2 regions of the Bacillus sp. 05T21 genome follow, and region 2 is predicted to be linked to the other one. Evidence: a T-box and tRNA genes for the amino acid it is inferred to sense, from the RefSeq annotation. Region 2 holds a T-box; the other holds one or more tRNA genes.
What was found. A T-box is a leader RNA that pairs with one kind of tRNA and senses whether it is charged. The one in region 2 lies ahead of AC1DKZ_RS04080 (valine--tRNA ligase), so its partner is inferred to be a tRNA-Val.
Positions count from the first base shown of each region.

Region 1: it has a tRNA-Val gene. The T-box ahead of AC1DKZ_RS04080 (valine--tRNA ligase) is inferred to sense a tRNA for this amino acid. The anticodon was not compared.

Region 1 covers NZ_JBFTMD010000002.1:371,259-382,542, reverse strand. Annotated here, with positions in the region: gene AC1DKZ_RS06935 (helix-turn-helix transcriptional regulator) at 11-226, shown strand; gene AC1DKZ_RS06930 (hypothetical protein) at 223-600, shown strand; gene AC1DKZ_RS06925 (DUF3976 domain-containing protein) at 629-811, shown strand; partial or broken gene AC1DKZ_RS06920 (hypothetical protein) at 946-1,299, shown strand; gene AC1DKZ_RS06915 (hypothetical protein) at 1,349-1,894, shown strand; gene AC1DKZ_RS06910 (hypothetical protein) at 2,053-2,649, shown strand; tRNA gene AC1DKZ_RS06905 (tRNA-Val) at 2,742-2,814, opposite strand; gene AC1DKZ_RS06900 (hypothetical protein) at 3,005-3,229, opposite strand; gene AC1DKZ_RS06895 (hypothetical protein) at 3,513-3,740, shown strand; gene AC1DKZ_RS06890 (D-alanyl-D-alanine carboxypeptidase family protein) at 3,896-5,182, shown strand; gene sipW (signal peptidase I SipW) at 5,380-5,949, shown strand; gene AC1DKZ_RS06880 (CalY family protein) at 6,011-6,598, shown strand; gene AC1DKZ_RS06875 (DUF4047 domain-containing protein) at 6,761-7,621, shown strand; gene calY (biofilm matrix protein CalY) at 8,045-8,638, shown strand; gene AC1DKZ_RS06865 (helix-turn-helix domain-containing protein) at 8,721-9,044, opposite strand; gene AC1DKZ_RS06860 (anti-repressor SinI family protein) at 9,124-9,258, opposite strand; gene inhA1 (M6 family metalloprotease immune inhibitor InhA1) at 9,600-11,284, shown strand, end outside.
Region 2 covers NZ_JBFTMD010000001.1:767,656-778,939, reverse strand. Annotated here, with positions in the region: gene hemA (glutamyl-tRNA reductase) at 1-936, shown strand, start outside; gene AC1DKZ_RS04115 (cytochrome c biogenesis protein) at 954-1,787, shown strand; gene hemC (hydroxymethylbilane synthase) at 1,803-2,732, shown strand; gene hemD (uroporphyrinogen-III synthase) at 2,735-3,487, shown strand; gene hemB (porphobilinogen synthase) at 3,657-4,646, shown strand; gene hemL (glutamate-1-semialdehyde 2,1-aminomutase) at 4,646-5,935, shown strand; gene spoVID (stage VI sporulation protein D) at 6,045-7,028, shown strand; gene ysxE (spore coat protein YsxE) at 7,101-8,126, shown strand; T-box leader at 8,262-8,493, shown strand; gene AC1DKZ_RS04080 (valine--tRNA ligase) at 8,532-11,177, shown strand; gene AC1DKZ_RS04075 (bifunctional folylpolyglutamate synthase/dihydrofolate synthase) at 11,272-11,284, shown strand, end outside.

The DNA.
Region 1 (11,284 bases), on a different contig from region 2:
AGAAATTTCCTTGGAAAATAAAATGGTCGAATATCGAAAAAAACTTGGACTATCTCAAGAAAAATTGGCTGAGAAACTTGGAGTTTCCAGACAAACCATTATCTCAATTGAAAAAGGGAAATACGATCCGTCACTTCCGTTAGCATTTGAAATTGCAAAAACATTTCAGACAACGATAGAACATGTATTTATTTATGAGGGAAAAGAAGAGGAGGAGAAAGGATGAATTATTCACAAAAGTACTTTGTAATTATGGGGATTATTTTTCTATTTATGAGTGGATTTATGATATTAACAGGTATAATGACGCATTCTGCACCGCCAGCTATAACTTATCCATTGCTTGGGATGATGATTATGAGTTTCTGCCTAAGTTACTTGCACCCACAATTTAAAGAAAAAGACGAGCGAATGAAGCTTATTCGTTATAAAGGGATGTTCGTGACCTTTTTTGCACTAACCGCATATTATCTTCTTTTCTCTATCGGCTTAAACTTAAAAATACTTACACTATCTGCTACTGAACTATTGAACATACTTATGGCACTCACGATGAGTACAGTTTTTATATCGTTTGTTGTTTTATCGAAAAGATATTAAGATGTAAAAGAGAAAGGAAGATTAACATATGCAAATGATGTACGCTTTTGGCATGGGGCTTGTATTATTTTTAGCGGTATTCTTATTTATTCGTAAAGACGTTCAAGGCGGAACGTTAACGAAACGAGGATTTTATAAAATGATCGGCTGCTTAGTTGTTATGTTTATAGCGATTATCGTAATGATCGTTTTAATAAATCAGTCACTATAGAATTTAAAAATGGAACCTTACTTTTGTAAGGTTTTTCTTTTTGAAAATAAAACTAAAAATCACCATAAAATCCATTTGCTATCTATATCTTGTATTATATAATCCAATAAAATGATAGATAAGGAGAATAGTATATGAATAAAAAAGCTATCTTCTTTTTATTAACATGTCTACTACTTATAGCTAGTATTACTTATATAATATGTAACAAATGAGAACAAGTTCCACCTATATTAGTATGGGAGGGCCAGGAATGCTACGTTACGAATGAACCTGCTAAAGTAGAAGAAATCGGGCAAAAACTTGGCGAAGTAACAAAGAAAATTGAAACAAGCAAAAAGCCTACTAAAGATAGTGAAGCCAACATATTACAAGAAAAAACAGAAGTATTTGAGATGATTTTAGAAGAAGAGGATGAAAGGCCACCTATACTCGTAAAAGAACCTAAGAGTGAAGAATATAGAGTAGCGAGGCCGATGTTAAAGTAAGTACTATAATAATGAAGAAACAAATTTTTAATAGAGAGTAGTGAGCGTTATGAGATGGAAAGCAGGAACTTTTGAAAAAATAGAAACGAATGATTTATCTATTGAGCAGCTTATAAATACATTTAAGAAACAAAACTTAAATGGTGGAGCAGTAATAAGCTGCTTTAAAGTACATAACGAAAATTTTTTCAAAGAAATACCTTATGAAATAGACAGATACGAGCACTTTTTCAAAAAAGTCTTCAACTCTTTAGATATAATCAATAACTTAGAGGAATTAAAAATACATACATCAGAAAAATATAAGTTTCAATTTGAATATAATAGCGCGGTAATGCTTGATGGGAGTATCGCATTTCAAATTATAAGAGGAGGAGCATATAAAGGCTTTTCGGAGAGACCAGTAATGGCGAAGCAATTAGCGAACAATGTATGCCAATACATGTTCCAAGATCGATATGAAGATATTACAGTGTTCGAAAACCACAGCCCTTGGACAGAATGGTTTTACGATGTTGCATGGGATAATACTTGGATGGTATTGGATAGTAAGGAGCATAAAATGTGGTTAATTTGTGCTACGGATACGGATTGAAAGATAAAGAGCTTTGTAGAAATACTACAAGGCTCTTTATCTTTTGGGAAAGAATAGAAAACAAATCATATAAATGCTATACTAAAAAATGTTTGTAATGTCAGTTTCATACTATTGTATAATGCTGACTTACTAGAAAAGATAAGAGGAGAATGAACGTGAAAAAGATACAGAAATTATTGCTGTTAATGATGGTAGTAGGATTAACAGTAGGTGTTTTAGCAGGGTGTGCAAATCCGAAAGATACTACAGAAGAATTTTTAACAGCGATACAAAAAGGTGATGTAGAAAAGGCTCGTACATTTGTTGAGAGTGACAAGGAATTTAATAAACTAAATGAAAAAACAGATGATGCTGAGGCAAAAGCAATGCTGAGTGCAATTACGAAAAACTTTAAATTTGAAAAGCCAGAAGAAGTATCGAAAAAGGATGACAAAGCAGAAGTGAAAGTGAAAATTACATCTGCTGATCTATCCGTTGCTGTAACAAAAGCAGTGGGAGAAGTTATGCCAATGGCCTTCGCTAGTGCTTTTAGCGAAGACAAAGAACAATCTGAAAAAGCAATCGAAAAAACAATGACATCAACTATCGTCAAAAACTTAGCGGATAAAGATGCAGCAATGGCAACTCGCGAAGTTACATTGAACTTAAAGAAAAACAAAGATGGCGACTATAAAATCGTTGCTGATGATAACTTGAAAGAAGTATTATTTGCCAATGCGAAGTCTTTGGAGAAGATGTTTGGTGGGAAGTAATTAACTGGTAAGATTTTTAGTTTTTATAAGAAGTGCCTTGGATAAAAAAAGACACGATATCACCTAGTAGGTTGATATCGTGTCTTTTTTTATGACCCCGGAGAGGCTCGAACTCACGACCTCCACCCTGTCAAGGTGGCGCTCTCCCTGCTGAGCTACGGGATCTTCAAAAATGCTTATCTAATAGCATCTTTAATAATTATGCTAAAGCAATTATATATAATTAACTGAAATTTTACAATATTTTTGTGGTAATCTTTTAAAGGTAAAGTATTTGGAATCAGGCTAGTAGTGTATTAAGGAATATATAAGAAGAGCATTTAATTGAAAGTGGATTTTGAATAAACCGGTTATATTATGATTTCCGATACCAATCCAAAGGACCTTTATCGCTTAAATCAACAAGAAAAGGGAATAAGAAGTGTAAAGGTAAGCTTATAAGTTCTGGCATAGCGTTCAATGTTTTCTTTGATAGATATTGTCTTCCGAAACAATACGGACAATCTTTTTCAAATGTCACGAGTATTGACCATACATCTTTTATTTTCCACTTCGTTTTACAATACGTACAACGCGCCATGGAGTTCCTCCTCATTTTAAGGTATTTTCTAATATATTCGATTTCATTGTACTAAAGTCAAGTGTGTTTGGTGTGATATAATGTAAGTTGGTTTGTTTTTTTATATGGATGTATTCCGTAATTTATGACTAAATGAATGTAGTGTGAGGGTTATATAATAAGAGATTTTCATTTTTAATATGCAAATTGGCCAATATATCCTTTTTACAATTTTCAAGAAATCATGTATAAAAGAAGTACAAGATATTTATAACTATTCAGGAGTAGAGGGAGAATAATTGTAATGGTAAGAAAAACGTTCAAGATGCGTGTGTCTAGAAATAGAACGATTTCGATTGATGGTTCGATTCTTGATGTGGATGTGACGCATGATGAGTTTTTGCAAGAGTTCGTTGAGTGGGTCGATTCTAAAGGGTGGTCATTTATGGGGATGACGGATGAGATTACGGCCGAGGAAGCTGGACAAAAGTTAATAGATTCGTTGATTGATGAGAAGGATAAGAAAGAGTAATTCCTTCTTATTTTTTATTGTATATTTATGTTATTCATCGTAAAAATATGATATAGTGAAAAACAGTGAATATTCTTCCAATTTAATACAAATTACATATAGATTGGTAGAGTCATTTTATAGAGTGTGAAAGTAAAGTGAAAAGGGAGAGTCATATGGTTAATTTTAAGGAAATTCCGGCTTTTATTATGGTTATTTGTTTATTTTTTTTGACACCTATGACGTTATATGCTGAGACGAATGTTGGAGTGAATCCGGAGCAAGTGGCACCACCACCAGCGGAAGGGCCGAATGTTTTTAGTCAGTTTGCAGCTACGATTGATGCGAAAACAGGGGATGTGTTGTATGACAAAAATGCACATCATCGTGCGTTTCCGGCTAGTATAACGAAAGTGTTAACGGCAATTTTACTTATGGAGCATACGAAGCCAGAGGATCAATTTACATTTTCGCAATTAGCATTAGATCAGGAGAAGAGTAATTATCAAATTGAGTTTCAACCTGGTGAGACGGTGAATAGAAATACTGCGCTTATGATTTTAATGGTGCTAAGTGCGAATGATGTGTCGTATGCGATTGCGGAGCGTATTGGAGGAAGTGTTGAAAATTTCGCTAATATGATGAATGAAAAGGCGAAGCAATTAGGGGCTAAAGATAGCCATTTTGTAACGCCAAATGGATTGCATGATCCAAATCATTATACGACGCCATATGATATGGCCATGATTACGAGAGGTGTGCAAAAGTATCCTGAAATTTTACAAGCGATGAATACGAAAAGAACGACGGTTATGACATCTTCGCAAACAGTTTCTATTTTTAATAAGTCTACTTATTTTGAAAATCCATATAGCATTGGTGGTAAGACAGGATTTACGAATGAAGCGCGCAATACGCTCGTTTTATTAAATGAGAAAGATGGAAATCGTATTATAAATGTAGTAATGGCTTCTCAAAGACCTGAAATCTATGAGGATTTAAAGCAGATGGCGGAATATTCTTTTGGGCAATTTACGAAACAAACGGTGCTAGATAAACATAGTTGGCATCAAAAGACAACATATTTAAATAAAGATGTTGATTCTGAGTTAGAAAAAAGTGCTGAGCTTATGCTTAAGAAAGATGAAGGGAAAAATGTGAAAACTATTTTTCGAGCCGCTTCATTAGATAAAGACTCTTTGTATCATAAGGGAATCCATCGTGGTGAGATAGTTGGTGCAGTTGATATTACGAAGAATAATCAAACAATTGCGACGATAAATGTTCTTTCAAAAGAAGATGTTACTTTTGCGATGCCTAAAAAAGATACAGTTGCACCTGAAGTAAAGGTATCGAATGTGAAAGTGATAAGTGTTGGGATCGGTGCGATTGTATTATTTGGAGCGATTTTATATGTAGTGCTGCGCCGAAATAACCAAGGGATGAAATCAGAAGAAAAATAAATTGCTAGTAGACCGTGATGAGATTTTGTCACGGTCTTTTTTGCATGCATTTCAAAAGTGATTTAACTAATAATTGTAAATTTTCACCTTGCATTTCTTATTTGTTCGTTATATTATTTGTTTATGTTCTTGTTAAAGAACAATTAGAGCGTTATTAATTTCAAAATGATATAAAACAACAGAGAGGGAGAGAGATGATGAAATTCGTTTGGAAGATTATTAGCAACGTTATCTCATTTGTTTTATTTGCATTGATGGTTTTTTTAGCTTTTGTGGTTATTTCGTCAAAAGCGAGTGGCGGGGATCCGACTGTTATGGGATATCAATTTAAGAGCGTTCTTTCAGGGTCGATGGAACCAACATTTTTAACAGGATCCATCATTGCGATAGAGCCTACGAAAGATGGATCTAAATATAAAAAAGGTGACGTTATTACGTTTAAAGAGAAAGATAACAAAATTATCACTCACCGTATTATCGGTGTGAAAGATACAAATGGAAAAGTAATGTATGAAACAAAAGGTGATAACAACAACGGACCAGATTTAGCACCAGTACTTGCAGAGAATGTAATCGGAAAATATGCAGATATTACAGTTCCATACCTTGGTTATGGACTGAATTATGCGAGTTCAAAAGCGGGAGCAGCATTACTTCTTATTATTCCAGGAGTCTTTTTACTTGGTTATTCCGCGATTTCTATTTTTGGCGCTATTCGTAGCATCGACGGAGAAAAGAAAGATAAAAAAGTAGAACAATCCGTATAGTTAGTTTGGTTATATCTTCCTATTAGGAAGTTAACAAATATATATTATGGGGGATTTGGACATGACTTTAAAGAAAAAATTAGGAATGGGTATCGCATCAGCAGTACTAGGAGCAGCATTAGTTGGTGGAGGAACATTTGCATTTTTTAGCGACAAAGAAGTGTCAAACAATACATTTGCGGCTGGTACACTTGATTTAGCGGCAAACCCATCGACAGTTGTTGATGTATCGAATTTAAAGCCTGGCGATACAATTAAAAGAGATTTTAAACTAGAAAATAAAGGCTCTTTAGACATTAAAAAAGTTTTACTAAAAACAGATTACAAAGTAAGCGATGCGAAGGGCGACAATAAAGATGATTTTGGTAAACATATTAAAGTAACATTCTTAAAGAATGTAGATAAGCATGAAACAATTGTAAAAGAAACAACGCTAGATAAATTGAAGGGTGACACACTTACAGCGGTAGACAATGATTTATCTGCTTGGTTCTGGGATGAAAAAGGTATTTCTGCAGGTAAGTCAGATAAATTTACAGTGAAATTCGAGTTTGTTGATAATAAAAAAGACCAAAATGAATTCCAAGGCGATAAACTAAATTTAACTTGGACGTTTGATGCACAACAAACAGATGGTACAGAAAGATAATATAATGTAAAAGGGGCTATCACCTTGATAGCCCCTTTTACATTTAAATAGCGTGGATTGGAATGTATTTTCTAGGATATGGCTATCATTTTGTACAGGTCTTTATTATAATGAAAGTAACGTTCTGTATAAAGAACACATTGTTCGATGGGAGAGATTAAGATGCTGAAAACACCTCGCAAATTAAAAAGGATGCTTATATTGCCGTGTATGTGCTCTATTACGTTTTATTTAGGCTCTCAAATGATGACGTATACAGAAGCTTCATTTATTCACGAAACGAAAGTAGAAGCCACTCTTTCTACAGCGATTATATTTCCGAAAACAGTTGATACGTTAAAAGAGCAAGCTGAGCAACATAAACAGCTTATTGGACATGAGTATGGAGAAATGAAAGCGAAATTGAAAGTTACTTCTATTGAAGAAATAGAACAAGCAATTGTTGTATGGCAGCAAGGGCGTGAGAAAATTGCTTCTGAGAAGGAGTCTTTACAAAAAGTATATACTTTAATAGAAACGCCTTACAATCAAATACAAGAAGAATTGAAAGTGAATAAAAGTGAATCAATTCAGCAAGTATCCTTGTATGTGAACGAAGGTTTTCATAGCATTAAAGAGAAGCGTGATTATGTTGATAAAGAGGCTAGTTTGCAAGCCATTGATGAACAAATTCAGGCGTTACAACAACTATTAAAAGATGAAACAGTAAAGAAGCAGAATGAAACAGAAGCACAGAAGAAGCTAGAAGAGCAGAAAAAAGTAGAAGAACAGAAGAAGCTAGAAGAGCAGAAAAAAGTAGAAGAACAGAAGAAGCTAGAAGAGCAGAAAAAAGTAGAAGAACAGAAGAAGCTAGAAGAACAAAAGAAAACAGAAGAGCAGAAGAAAGTAGAAGAACAGAAGAAAGCAGAAGAACAGAAGAAAGCAGAAGAACAAAAGAAAGTAGAAGAACAGAAGAAAGCAGAAGAACAAAAGAAAGTAGAAGAACAGAAGAAAGCAGAAGAACAAAAAAAGCTAGAAGAGTAGAAAAAATATAAATAGAAAAACAGTCTGATCAAATGGATCATGAAACGGCTGGAAAATAATAATGTGGTGCAAGAGAATGCGAATACATTAGCTGTAAATAGTTATAAAAAAATATTAATGTTTATATGAGTGTGAGGGAACGCCAGCCCTCACCTCTTTGTTTTACTTTCTTTTTCTTATAGTATTAAAAATGAATAATTGTTAAATTATTAAAGTATCTCTTTTGGATTTCTGAAAAGTCAAAATAATATTGAGAAATAAAAATAATCAAAAATATATTGTACTTATATAGATTTGTTCGTTATAATGAACTTAAGGTTTTTAAAAAAGAACAAATATTAGCTAAGCTAATATAGTTTTAGTTACACCTCTTATTTTGAAATAAGAGATAAAAATACAAAAAACAGCTAGGGGGAATTGATTGTGAGTCTGAAAAAGAAATTAGGTATGGGAGTTGCATCAGCAGCATTGGGGTTATCTTTAATTGGTGGAGGAACATTCGCTTACTTTAGCGATAAAGAAGTATCAAACAATACATTTGCAGCTGGGACGTTAGATCTTACATTAAACCCTAAAACGCTTGTAGATATTAAAGATTTAAAACCAGGGGATTCTGTTAAGAAAGAGTTCTTATTAAAGAACGACGGTACGTTAGCGATTAAAGACGTTAAATTAGCGACAAAGTATACTGTGAAAGATGCAAAAGGTGATAATGCTGGTGAAGACTTCGGTAAGCATATTAAAGTGAAATTCCTTTGGAACTGGGATAAACAAAGTGAGCCTGTATATGAAACAACTTTAGCAGATTTACAAAATGTGGATCCAGATGTTTTAGCTAAAGACATCTTTGCTCCAGAGTGGGCAGAGAATGGTGGTCTAGCACCAAATTCAGAAGACTATCTATGGGTACAATTTGTATTCGAAGATGATGGTAAAGATCAAAACAAATTCCAAGGCGATTCATTGAACTTAGAATGGACATTCAATGCTAACCAAACAGATGGAGAAGAAAAATAATAAATAAAAAAAGCGGGGGATTCCCCGCTTTTTTTTATAAAGAAAAAAAGAAGTGCCCGTTTTAAGCACTCTTTTATATGTATTATTGTTGATTTTTCTTCCATTGTGTAAATTCGAGAAATTCACGAAACTGTTCTTTTGAGACACCAGAGCTCATCGCATCTTTAACGAGCTGTGTCCATTCGGAGTCTAGATGACTTTCCGTTGTTGTTTCATCGTGAAGTAAAGTATCAACTGGAATTTGTAGAACAGCTGCAATTTTTTCAAGAAACTGAATAGAAGGGTTTTTTTGTAAATTCCGTTCTATAGAACTAATGTAAGATTTAGCGACACCAGCTTTTTCGGCGAGTTCTGTTAATGAAATGCCTTTTTGTAAACGAAGGCGTTTTATACGTTCTCCTATCATATTTGCGCACCTTTCTATCAATATGTAGTCGTCTTATGATGTGATTATTATAACATAAACTTCGTTAAAAAGAACGAGGCTATTGAGCCTGGCTCGTATGCTTCATACGTTGGAAAAAGTGTTCAATATCTTGCAGGGCAATGCCAGCATCTAGAGCCTCAAGTATTAAATCAATCCATTCTTGATCTAGTGAGTCAGCCTTATCTTTGTACAAATGTAATTCCTCCCTAATTATTGGTCATAATTGCTGCTACATAGTAGACGATAATTAACCGAATTTTATATTTTATGTGTCAAATTATCGAATATTGTGTAGATGAGACAAAGATAAAATCCCCATTAAATTCCCTCTATGGCGATTATAAAGTTTCTGACAAATATTTTCAATATTTTCTGAAAACATTGTTGAATTGTGATATATTCATATACTAACTATGAAATTTTTACAAATATATTAAAAAAATTACATAATATAACTAAATATTGAAAATATATCGAATTTTTAATAATATAAAATATGTAATACATATTTTATATTAGGGGAGGAAATAAGGGATGAAAAAGAAACCATTTAAAGTGTTATCATCAATTGCTTTGACAGCTGTTCTAGGCTTGTCACTTGGTGCTGGAAGTCAGCCTACATATGCTGAAACGCCGGAGAACAAGACAGCTACAAGTCCAGTTGATGATCATTTAATCCCAGAAGAGAGATTAGCAGATGCACTGAAAAAACGTGGGGTAATTGATTCATCTGCTTCAGGGACAGAAACAAAGAAAGCTGTCGAAAAGTATGTAGAGAAGAAGAAGGGTGAAAACCCTGGGAAAGAAGCGGCAAGTGGGGACCAACTTACGAAAGATGCATCTGACTTTTTAAAGAAAGTGAAAGATGCGAAAGCAGACACGAAAGAAAAAGCAGAGCAACCAGCAAACGGGACTGCAGCAGGAACAGGTCCAGTTAAAGGGGGCTTAAATGGTAAAGTACCAACTTCACCAGCAAAACAAAAAGAGTATAACGGTGAAGTTCGTAAAGACAAAGTACTCGTTTTACTTGTAGAGTACGCTGACTTTAAACATAACAATATTGATAAAGAGCCTGGTTACATGTATTCCAACGATTTTAATAAAGAGCACTATGAAAAAATGTTATTCGGTAATGAGCCGTTTACATTGGATGATGGAAGCAAAATTGAAACGTTTAAACAATACTATGAAGAGCAATCTGGTGGTAGCTACACAGTAGATGGAACGGTTACAAAATGGTTAACAGTTCCTGGTAAAGCTGCTGATTACGGTGCAGATGCTGCTACAGGTCATGATAATAAAGGACCAAAAGGACCACGTGATCTAGTGAAAGATGCATTAAAAGCAGCTGTAGATAGCGGTATTGATTTATCAGAGTTTGATCAATTTGATCAATATGATGTAAATGAAGATGGAAATAAAAATCAACCTGATGGTTTAATTGACCACTTAATGATTATTCATGCGGGTGTTGGACAAGAAGCTGGCGGTGGTAAATTAGGTGATGATGCAATTTGGTCACATCGTTGGACAGTTGGACCAAAGCCATTCCCGATTGAAGGAACAAAGTCTAAAGTTCCATATTGGGGCGGAAAGATGGCTGCGTATGACTACACAATTGAACCAGAAGATGGCGCAGTTGGTGTATTCGCACATGAATATGGTCATGATTTAGGTCTTCCGGATGAGTATGATACACAATATAGCGGTCAGGGTGAGCCGATTGAAGCTTGGTCTATTATGAGTGGAGGAAGCTGGGCTGGTAAAATCGCAGGCACAACGCCAACAAGTTTTTCACCGCAAAATAAAGAGTTTTTCCAAAAAACAATCGGTGGTAGCTGGGCGAATATCGCAGAAGTAGATTACGATAAGTTAAACAAAGGTATCGGTTTTGCAACGTATTTAGATCAAAGTGTTACGAAGTCGGATCGTCCAGGCTTGATTCGTGTTAACTTACCGGATAAAGATGTAAAAACGATTGCACCAGCATTCGGTAAACAATATTATTACAGCACAAAAGGTGATGACCTTCACACAAAAATGGAGACACCGCTGTTCGATTTAACGAATGCAACGACTGCGAAATTCGATTACAAATCATTGTATGAGATTGAAGCAGAGTATGATTTTCTTGAAGTACACGCTGTAACAGAAGATGGTCAACAAACGTTAATTGAAAGAATTGGTGAGAAAGCAAATAGTGGAAATGCAGCTACGAC
Region 2 (11,284 bases):
GCGACAGGTACAATTTTTAATGAGTTGTTTAAGCAAGTGGTTACGTTAGCAAAACGTGCGCACTCAGAAACAACGATTGGTGAAAGTGCGATGTCTGTTAGTTATGCTGCTGTTGAGCTCGGAAAGAAAATATTTGGCGATTTAACAGATTGTCATGTACTTATTCTTGGTGCGGGTAAGATGGGTGAACTTGCACTGCAAAACTTATATGGAAGTGGAGCTCGTAAAGTAACGGTTATGAATAGGACGCTTACGAAAGCGGAAGTGATGGCTGAGAAATATATGGGACATGCAAAGCCTTTAAGTGAATTGCAATGTGCATTATTAGAAGCGGATATTTTAATTAGTTCAACGGGTGCGTCAGAATATGTCATTACGAAAGAAATGATGACAAAAGTAGAGAGAATGCGCTCTGGTCGTCCGTTATTTATGGTTGATATTGCAGTACCACGTGATATTGATCCGGCGATTGATGAATTAGAAGGCTCTTTCTTATATGATATCGACGATCTGCAAGGTGTAGTTGAAGCAAACCGTGCTGAACGTTTAAAAGAAGCAGAGAAAATTCAATTTATGATTGAAGAAGAAATGGTTTTATTTAAAACGTGGTTAAGTACGCTTGGTGTTGTACCGTTAATATCAGCTCTTCGTGATAAAGCGCTAGCAATTCAAAGTGATACGATGGAAAGTCTTGAGCGAAAAATACCAAACCTTAGTGATCGTGAGAAAAAAATAATTAGTAAACATACGAAAAGTATTATTAACCAATTGTTAAAAGACCCAATTTTAGTAGCTAAAGAATTAGCTGTTGAAGAGGGAGCTGGCGAAAAATTAGCTTTATTTGCGAAGATTTTTGATTTAGAAGTGGAAGAAGCGGGAAATACGGAAGAAGTAGAACATAAAAGAGCGTGGACACCATCCGTTCCATCTTTATAACTTGGAAGGATGATCGGATGAGTTTTTTAAATAACAGTATTATTTATCATATTGCAATTATTTTATATGCTTGTAGCATTAGTTTATATTTTATAGATTATTTCCAAAGTAACCGAAAGGCGAACCGCTTTGCTTTTTGGTTACTTTCGATTGTATGGGTTCTACAGTCTATCTTTATGTTGCTTAGGGCTACAGATTCAGAAACGAATCCTATTTTAACTTTATTATCAGGGATTTATTTTTATGTTTGGTTATTGATTACGATGTCATTAGTCATTAATCGATTTATGCGTATTGACTTTTTAGTCTTTTTTACAAATGTTGTAGCATTTGGCGTAAGCGCTTTTTCTATTTTTACACCGCTCGGGAAGATGTCGCCAGTACTTGCAGAGCAATTAGTTTCAGAACTTGTATACGTGCATGTCGGTATGGCGATTATTTCTTATGCAACGTTTACGGTATCGTTTATTTTTTCTATTATGTATTTATTGCAATACCGACTATTAAAAAAGAAAAAGTGGAATGCGAGATTAAGAAGATTAGGAAATTTGCCGAAGCTTGAATCTATGTCTTACGGATTAAATTTATTTTCTGTTCCGTTTTTCTTATTAGCAATTATATTAGGGTGCATATGGGGATATACAAAATTGGATAATTTCCATTGGTATGATACGAAAGTAATTGGGTCTTTTGTCGTTCTATTTGTATATTGCGTGGGCTTATATTTACGAGCAGCAGATGTGTTGCAAGGTAAGAAAATTGTGCAGTGGAATATCGGGGCATTTCTCGTAATGCTAGTTAACATTTTTCTATTAAGCAGTTTATCTAATTTCCACTTTTGGTATTTATAATGAGGAGAGAGAATTATGCGCAAAATTATTGTAGGTTCACGAAAGAGTAAACTAGCATTAACACAAACTAATTGGTTTATTGATCAATTAAAAGCGCTTGGTTTACCATATGAATTTGAAGTGAAAGAAATCGTCACAAAAGGTGATGTTATTTTAGATGTTACTCTTTCAAAAGTAGGCGGAAAAGGTTTATTTGTAAAGGAAATTGAACATGCGTTACTTACGAAAGAAATTGATATGGCTGTACATAGTATGAAAGATATGCCAGCTGTACTTCCAGATGGATTAACGATTGGTTGTACGCCAAAGCGCGTTGACCCTCGTGATGCTTTTATTTCTAAAAACGGAGAATCGTTTAAAGACTTAGCAGAAGGCGCGATCTTAGGAACGAGTAGTTTGAGACGTAGTGCACAACTACTAGCTGCGAGACCAGATTTACAAGTGAAATGGATTCGTGGGAATATCGATACACGCTTACGTAAGTTAAAAGATGAAGATTACGATGCAATTATTTTAGCGACAGCTGGATTACAGAGAATGGGCTGGGACGGAGAAGTTATTACAGAACATTTAGATGAAACGTTATGTGTACCAGCCGTAGGACAAGGTGCATTAGCGATTGAATGTCGTGAGGATGATACGGATTTACTTCAGTTGTTAGCGCATATTAATGATGCAGTAACAGAAAGAACAGTGGCTGCTGAACGAGTATTTCTTCATAAACTTGAAGGTGGATGCCAAGTTCCAATCGCTGGATATGCAACTCTTAAAGAAAATGATGCAATCGAATTAACAGCGCTTGTCGGTTCTATGGACGGTTCTGTTTTATTGAAAGAGATAGTAGTAGGCAATGATCCGAAGCAAGTTGGATTAGAGGCTGCGGACCGTTTAATTAAACAAGGAGCAAAAGAGCTCATCCTTGCTGCAAATAAGGAGCAACAATAAATATGAACGCTCTCGCTGGCAAAACAGTATTGATTACACGTGCCCAGCATCAAGCGAAACAAATGAGTGTAGCAGTGAAAGAAAGGAGCGGAATTCCATTGGAAATTCCGCTTTTGCGTATGGAAGGCACATCTCATAGGCAAATTCAACGTATAACAAGGCAACTACATTCGTATGACTGGGTTATTTTTACGAGTAAAAATGGTGTAGCTTTTTTTCTAGATGGTTTAGAAACAAAAATACCATTAACTATTAAAATCGCTGCGGTAGGCGTGAAAACAAAATTAGAGTTAGAAAAAAGGGGCTATCAAGTTCATTTTGTTCCGACCTCGTTTGTTGCAGAAACATTTGCCGAAGAGTTTCTAAAAGAATTAAGTGGAAACGAGCGTATTTTATTTCCGAAGGGGAATTTAGCAAGAGATGTAATCCCGGTTAAACTTAGGGAGTTTGGTGTTTTTCTAGATGAGCTAATTGTATATGGTACGAAGGTGAATGTAGAGAAAAAACAAGAACTTATAACAGCATTAAAATTAGGGGAAGTAAATATTATTACATTTACGAGCCCTTCAACTGTTGATAGTTTTGTTCGTTTACTTGAGGGTACAAACTGGAGAGAATGGACGAAAAAATGTACAATTGCTTGTATAGGGCCTATTACGGAAAAAGAGGCGAACCTCTATTTTCCACATGTTATTGTGCCAAAAGAGTACACTGTAGAAGCATTACTGCAATGCATTTGTGAATCTATAAAGTGAAACTTTAATTAGTGGGAGGTTTATTCCCCACTAATTATTAGCCTTCACCAATCGGGCGTTTATGGGCAGTTGATTTCCCATCTAACTTCTTTGCTCTAGCCAAAATTTGAGATGGGAGTCTTACTGCCCGTTAACGCGGGATAAAATAAAAGAATGGGGATAGAAATCTATGAATTCTTTACAATTTAATCGTCATCGTCGTTTAAGACAAAGCGGGGGCATGCGTGCGCTTGTACGTGAAACATTTTTACATACAGAAGATTTTATTTACCCTATTTTTGTATTAGAAGGAGAAAATATTCGTAATGAAGTTCCTTCTATGCCAGGCGTATATCAAATGTCTTTAGATTTATTGCAAGCTGAAATGCAAGAGGTCGTTGATTTAGGTATTCGTTCTGTTATTGTATTTGGTTTACCTGCTGAAAAGGACGAAGTTGGATCATCGGCATATTGTGAGCATGGAATTGTACAGCGTGCAATTAAGCAAATTAAAGATGAGTTCCCAGAGCTAGTGGTAGTTGCAGATACATGTTTATGTCAATTTACAAGCCATGGTCATTGCGGTGTTATTGAAGATGGCGTTATTTTAAATGATGAGTCTCTTGCAGCTCTTGCAAAAACAGCTGTAAGTCAAGCGAAAGCAGGGGCGGACATTATTGCACCATCTAACATGATGGACGGATTCGTAACGGCGATTCGCCATGCATTAGATGAAAATGGTTTCGCGCACGTACCAGTTATGTCGTACGCTGTGAAATATTCATCAGCATTTTACGGACCGTTCCGTGATGCAGCACATGGCGCACCGCAGTTTGGTGACCGTAAAACATATCAAATGGACCCAGCGAACCGTATGGAAGCATTCCGTGAAGCAGAATCAGATGTAATGGAAGGGGCCGACTTCTTAATTGTAAAGCCAGCTCTTTCTTATCTAGATATCGTTCGTGATGTGAAAAATAACTTTAACTTACCAGTCGTTGCTTATAACGTAAGTGGTGAATATTCGATGATTAAAGCAGCAGCACAAAATGGTTGGATTAATGAAAAAGAAGTTGTACTTGAGAAATTAATTAGCATGAAACGCGCAGGAGCAGACTTGATTATTACGTATCATGCAAAAGATGCAGCAAGATGGTTACAAGAAGGAGGCGCTAAATAATGAAAAAATTTGATAAGTCGATTGCGGCGTTTGAAGAGGCTCAAAATTTAATGCCTGGAGGCGTAAACAGCCCTGTTCGTGCTTTTAAGTCTGTTGGTATGAATCCGCTGTTTATGGAGCGCGGAAAAGGCTCTAAAGTATATGATATCGATGGGAATGAATACATCGATTACGTATTATCGTGGGGACCTTTAATTCATGGTCATGCGAATGATCGTGTTGTTGAGGCTTTAAAAGCTGTTGCTGAAAAAGGAACAAGCTTTGGTGCACCAACAGAAATTGAAAATAAATTAGCGCAGCTTGTTATTGAGCGTGTACCATCAATTGAGATTGTGCGTATGGTTAACTCTGGAACAGAGGCGACAATGAGTGCACTACGTTTAGCTCGTGGTTACACTGGACGTAACAAAATTTTGAAATTCATTGGTTGTTATCACGGTCATGGTGATTCTTTATTGATTAAAGCAGGTTCGGGTGTAGCAACGCTAGGTTTACCAGATAGCCCTGGTGTACCAGAAGGTGTAGCGAAAAATACGATTACAGTAGCGTATAACGATTTAGAAAGTGTAAAATATGCTTTCGAACAATTCGGTGATGATATCGCTTGTATAATTGTAGAACCAGTGGCAGGGAATATGGGTGTTGTTCCCCCGCAACCAGGGTTTTTAGAAGGACTTCGTGAAGTGACAGAGCAAAACGGTGCACTACTTATTTTTGATGAAGTAATGACAGGATTCCGTGTTGCTTATAATTGTGGACAAGGTTATTACGGTGTAACTCCTGACTTAACTTGTTTAGGTAAAGTAATCGGTGGTGGCTTGCCGGTAGGAGCATACGGTGGGAAGGCAGAGATTATGCGTCAAGTTGCACCAAGTGGACCGATTTACCAAGCTGGAACATTATCGGGTAATCCACTTGCAATGACAGCAGGTTATGAAACGTTAGTGCAGTTAACGCCAGAATCATATGTGGAATTTGAGCGTAAAGCAGAAATATTAGAGGCTGGACTACGTAAGGCAGCTGAAAAGCATAATATCCCGCATCACATTAATCGTGCAGGTTCTATGATTGGTATTTTCTTTACGGATGAGCAAGTTACTAATTATGATGCAGCAAAATCTTCAAACTTAGAATTCTTTGCAGCTTACTATCGTGAAATGGTAGAACAAGGTGTATTTTTACCACCTTCTCAATTTGAAGGTTTATTCTTATCGACAGCACATAGTGATGCAGATATTGAGGCGACAATTGCAGCGGCCGAAATTGCAATGTCAAAATTAAAAGCATAATTTCTTAGAGAAAATCGCTTTCCATTAGGGGAGCGATTTTTTTTATTCATAAAGTAGCCTTAGGGAACATAAATCTGTAATGACATATAGTTTGGGAGGGGGAAAAGAAGTGGCAACAGATCATTCATTACGATTTTCATTAAAAGAATCTGTTTGGTTCCAGAAGGGACAGGAAGTCGAAGAACTTTTGTCAATTTCGTTAGATCCAGACGTTGAGATAGAGGAGCTCGATCATGAAGTTATCGTGAGGGGGCAATTAGATTTAACGGGAGAGTACGTTGCAAGGCAAGATGATTCAGCTTATTCATTAAGAGAGCTATCACCAGCAAAGGCAATTGATTATGTAGAAACAAGGGGAGACGGGGTTAATGAGCTTGTCCATTCCTTTCCGCTCGAAATATCAATTCCAAGAAATCGAGTGAAAGTAATTGAAGAATTATATGTATCAATCGAGGAATTTGATTATGAATTAAAGGAAAATGGTTGCTTACAACTATTAGCGGATATATCTATTACAGGCTTATGTGATGAGGAAAGAACCGAGGATGAAGAGGAAGAGGAAGAGACGGTGTATGCTGAGTTGGAAGCTGATTCAGCTGAAGAGGATGAAAGTAGACCTGTGCTGCACGAAGAGGTACCAGTCTATAAAGAATCAGATGGATGGGAAGATTATGCATTTGAACCGTTTCAGCTAGAGGAAAGAAAAGAGCAAGAAATAGAAGAAGAGGCATTAGAAGAACATGAACTTGTGGAGCGTGAAGAGGAGCAAGAAAAGACGCCACAATTTGAATTATTCGGGCGGAAAAATTTCAAGAAAGAAAAAGCGAAAAAGCAGGAAGAGCCAGAGGAAGAAGCATATTCACAGCGAGATGAAAATGCACTTTATTTAACGAAATTATTTACGAAAGAACCAGAAGAAGAATTTACGAAGTTAAGAATGTACTTCGTACAAGAAGGAGATACAATTGAATCGGTTGCAGAACGTTATGAAACGACTGTACAAAGCTTATATCGTGTAAATCAATCAGAAGATATATATTTAACTACAGGGCAAATTATATATATTCCTGTTTCAAAAGCAACAGTGAAATAAGTGAGTGAGTTTTTTCACTCACCTCTTTTCTTTTCCTAGAAGCTATGTTTTGAATAAGAAAGGGTTATTCGTATGGATATTGAATTACGAAATCGCTATGAACCCATTGTGAGGCAATATAGATTGGACACTCAGCATATGGAAGAGCACGGAAGTGTAATGAAAATTTATACGAATCAAGGTCCGTATGCGTTAAAGAAAATACAAGATAGAAAATTAGAGCGGAATAATTTTTTACACCATATTCAATATTTGAAGGAGAAAGGTTTTTCGAATTATGTACCTATCTATCACACGACGGACGGGAATTATGTTTTAAGTGATGGGGCGTATAGCTATTATTTAATGCCTTGGTTAGAACGTGCGGAAGGAAACGGCGAAGATAATGATCAATACCATAAGATGTTTCAAACGCTCGGGACGTTGCATCAAAAAACGGTGAAAGAGGAGACTTATACAGAAGAAGATTTAGAAAAACATTATACAAATATATCCGACCGTTGGGAAAATGATGGCGAGATATTAGAAGAGTTTCTTATAGAATCTGAAGCGAAGTGGTATATGTCTCCATTTGAATTACAATATTGTACGTATTATCACCACGTTATGAGAGCACGTGAGTTCGCAACGAAACAATTAAGTGAATGGCATGATGCAATGAAAGAAAAGGAAAAAACACGTACTACTTTCGTTCATGGAAATGTATCACTTAATCACTTTTTATTTGATTATGAACGAAACGGTTATTTTATTAGTTTAGAAAAGTCTCAGTTTGCTACACCGGTACAGGATATCGTCGGCTTTTATTCAAGGTCTTTGAACACATATCCAATTGCGCGGAGCGACCGCTTTGAATGGTATCAAATGTATCAAAAAAATTTCCCATTTACGAAAGAGGAGCAGCTTCTTATGTTTGCGTATATGACGTACCCGTCGCATTTTATTCGGCAAATTCAGTCGTATACGAAAAGAAGAAAGAGTCGTAATGAAGAAAATGAGCTTCGCGGGGTGAAAATTCTGCAGCAATCGCATTGGCTCATTAGTAATACAGAATATTTCCTTTCGCAATTACAAGCTGCCCAGCAAGGGAACGGATAAAGAAGATAAGTAGGGAGAACCCTGCTTATCTTTTTTTTATTAGTTCCATAAAGAGATAAAAGCCGTAGTTTCAAATTTATCTTGACGAATAAGGTTTCGTTTTTTACACTATTGTATATAATAATTAACAATCACATAAATGCATTGAAGGGGAAGAGTATAACATGAAACGTCTTCAGAGAGGGGAACCATTGGCTGGGAGGTTCTCTAGATAGTTATGTTAGAAGGTAGCCCTGGAGCATCTTTTCTGAACGGAATGATTCTTATTAGGAAAAGACGGATTTGTCCGTTATCAAATTAAGAGTATAAGCAAATTCTGAATTTGTTTGTAAATAAAGGTGGTACCGCGATGTCCCTCGTCCTTTTTTGGATGAGGGGCATTTTTTATTTTAAGGAGGGAAAATAATGTCAAACACGGAAAATAATTTACCAACTAAATATGATCATATGTCCGTTGAAGAAGGCCTTTACAAGTGGTGGCTTGAAGGCAAATATTTCGAAGCAACAGGAGATGAGAAGAAACAACCATATACAATTGTAATTCCACCTCCGAACGTAACTGGTAAGTTACACTTAGGTCACGCTTGGGATACGACGCTTCAAGATATTTTAACTCGTACAAAGCGTATGCAAGGTTACGATGTATTATGGCTTCCAGGAATGGACCATGCTGGTATCGCAACGCAAGCGAAAGTAGAAGGGAAACTTCGTGAAGAAGGTATTTCACGTTACGATCTTGGTCGTGAGAAATTCCTTGAAAAAGCTTGGGAATGGAAAGAAGAATACGCTTCTCACATTCGTCAACAATGGGGGAAAGTTGGTTTAGGACTAGACTATTCTCGTGAACGCTTCACATTAGACGAAGGTTTATCTAACGCTGTTAATAAAGTATTCGTTCAATTATATGAAAAAGGCTTAATTTACCGCGGTGAGTATATCATCAACTGGGATCCAGCAACACGCACAGCTCTTTCTGATATTGAAGTAATTCATAAAGAAGTTCAAGGTGCATTCTACCATATGAACTATCCGTTAACAGACGGTTCTGGTCACATTCGCCTTGCAACTACTCGTCCAGAAACAATGCTTGGTGATACAGCGGTAGCAGTTCATCCAGAAGATGATCGCTACAAACATTTAATCGGAAAAACAGTTACACTTCCAATCGTAGGCCGAGAGATTCCGATTATTGCTGATGAATACGTAGAAAAAGACTTCGGAACAGGCGTTGTGAAAATTACACCAGCTCATGACCCGAATGACTTTGAAGTAGGTAACCGTCATGACTTACCACGTATTTTAGTAATGAACGAAGATGGAACGATGAACGAAAAAGCTGGTAAGTATAACGGTATGGATCGTTTCGAATGCCGTAAAGAGTTAGTGAAAGACTTACAAGAAGCTGGCGTATTAGTAGAAATCGAGCCTCATATGCACTCAGTAGGTCATAGTGAGCGTAGCGGTGCAGTTGTTGAGCCTTATTTATCAACACAATGGTTCGTAAAAATGGCTCCACTTGCAGAAAAAGCGGTAGAACTTCAACAAAAAGAAGAAGAAAAAGTAACGTTCGTACCAGAGCGTTTTGAAAACACATACTTACGCTGGATGGAAAACATTCATGACTGGTGTATTTCTCGTCAATTATGGTGGGGACACCGCATTCCAGCTTGGTATCATAAAGAAACTGGTGAAGTATACGTAGGTACAGAAGCGCCAGCAGATCTTGAAAACTGGAATCAAGATAATGACGTGCTTGATACATGGTTCAGTTCAGCATTATGGCCATTCTCAACACTTGGCTGGCCGAATGAAGATGCAGCAGACTTTAAAAAGTTCTATTCAACAGATGCTTTAGTAACTGGTTATGACATCATCTTCTTCTGGGTATCTCGTATGATTTTCCAAGGTTTAGAGTTTACAGGAGAGCGTCCATTTAAAGATGTATTAATTCACGGTTTAGTTCGTGATGAGCAAGGACGTAAAATGAGTAAATCTCTTGGTAACGGTATTGATCCGATGGATGTTATCGAGAAGTACGGTGCAGATGCGATGCGTTACTTCTTATCAACAGGAAGTGCACCAGGTCAAGATTTACGTTTCAGCATGGAAAAAGTAGAATCTACTTGGAACTTCATTAATAAAATTTGGAACGCATCACGTTTCGTATTAATGAACATGGATGACATGAAGTATGAAGAAATCGATTTAACTGGTGAAAAATCAGTTGCAGATAAGTGGATTTTAACTCGCTTAAACGAAACAATCGAAAGTGTAACACGTAACATGGATAAATATGAGTTCGGTGAAGCTGGTCGTTCATTATACAACTTCATTTGGGATGATTTCTGTGACTGGTACATTGAGATGGCGAAACTTCCACTATACGGTGAAGATGAAGCAGCTAAGAAAACAACTCGTTCGATTTTAGCTTACGTATTAGACCAAACAATGCGTCTATTACATCCATTCATGCCATTTGTAACAGAGAAAATTTGGCAGCATTTACCGCATGAAGGCGAGTCTATTACAGTAGCAGCATGGCCAACAGTTCGCGAAGATTTACAAGATAAAGAAGCGGCAGCAGAAATGCACCTTCTAGTTGATATCATTCGCTCTGTTCGTAACATCCGTGCGGAAGTAAATACGCCAATGAGCAAAAAAGTTCAAATGCAAATTAAAGCAAAAGACGAGGCAGTACTAGCCCAGCTTACGAAAAACAGCTCTTACATTGAGCGTTTCTGTAACCCAAGTGAACTAACAATTAAGATTGATTTACAAGCGCCAGAAAAAGCGATGACTGCAATCGTATCAGGTGCAGAGTTATTCTTACCGTTAGCTGATCTTATCAATCTTGATGAAGAGAAAGCGCGTCTTGAAAAAGAACTTGAGAAGTTTGGTAAAGAAGTAGAACGTGTACAGAAGAAACTTTCAAACCAAGGATTCGTAGCGAAAGCTCCTGCAGAAGTTATTGACGGAGAGCGTGCGAAAGAGCAAGATTATCTAGAAAAACGCGAAGCGGTTCGTCAACGTCTAGCTGATCTTGAGAAATAAAAATGTTTTTCAGAGACTCACTATATTGGTGAGTCTCTTTTCTTTGCGTATAATAGAAGTATGAAGGTTGTCTTTTGAAAGGGGAATAACACACGTGATACATACAT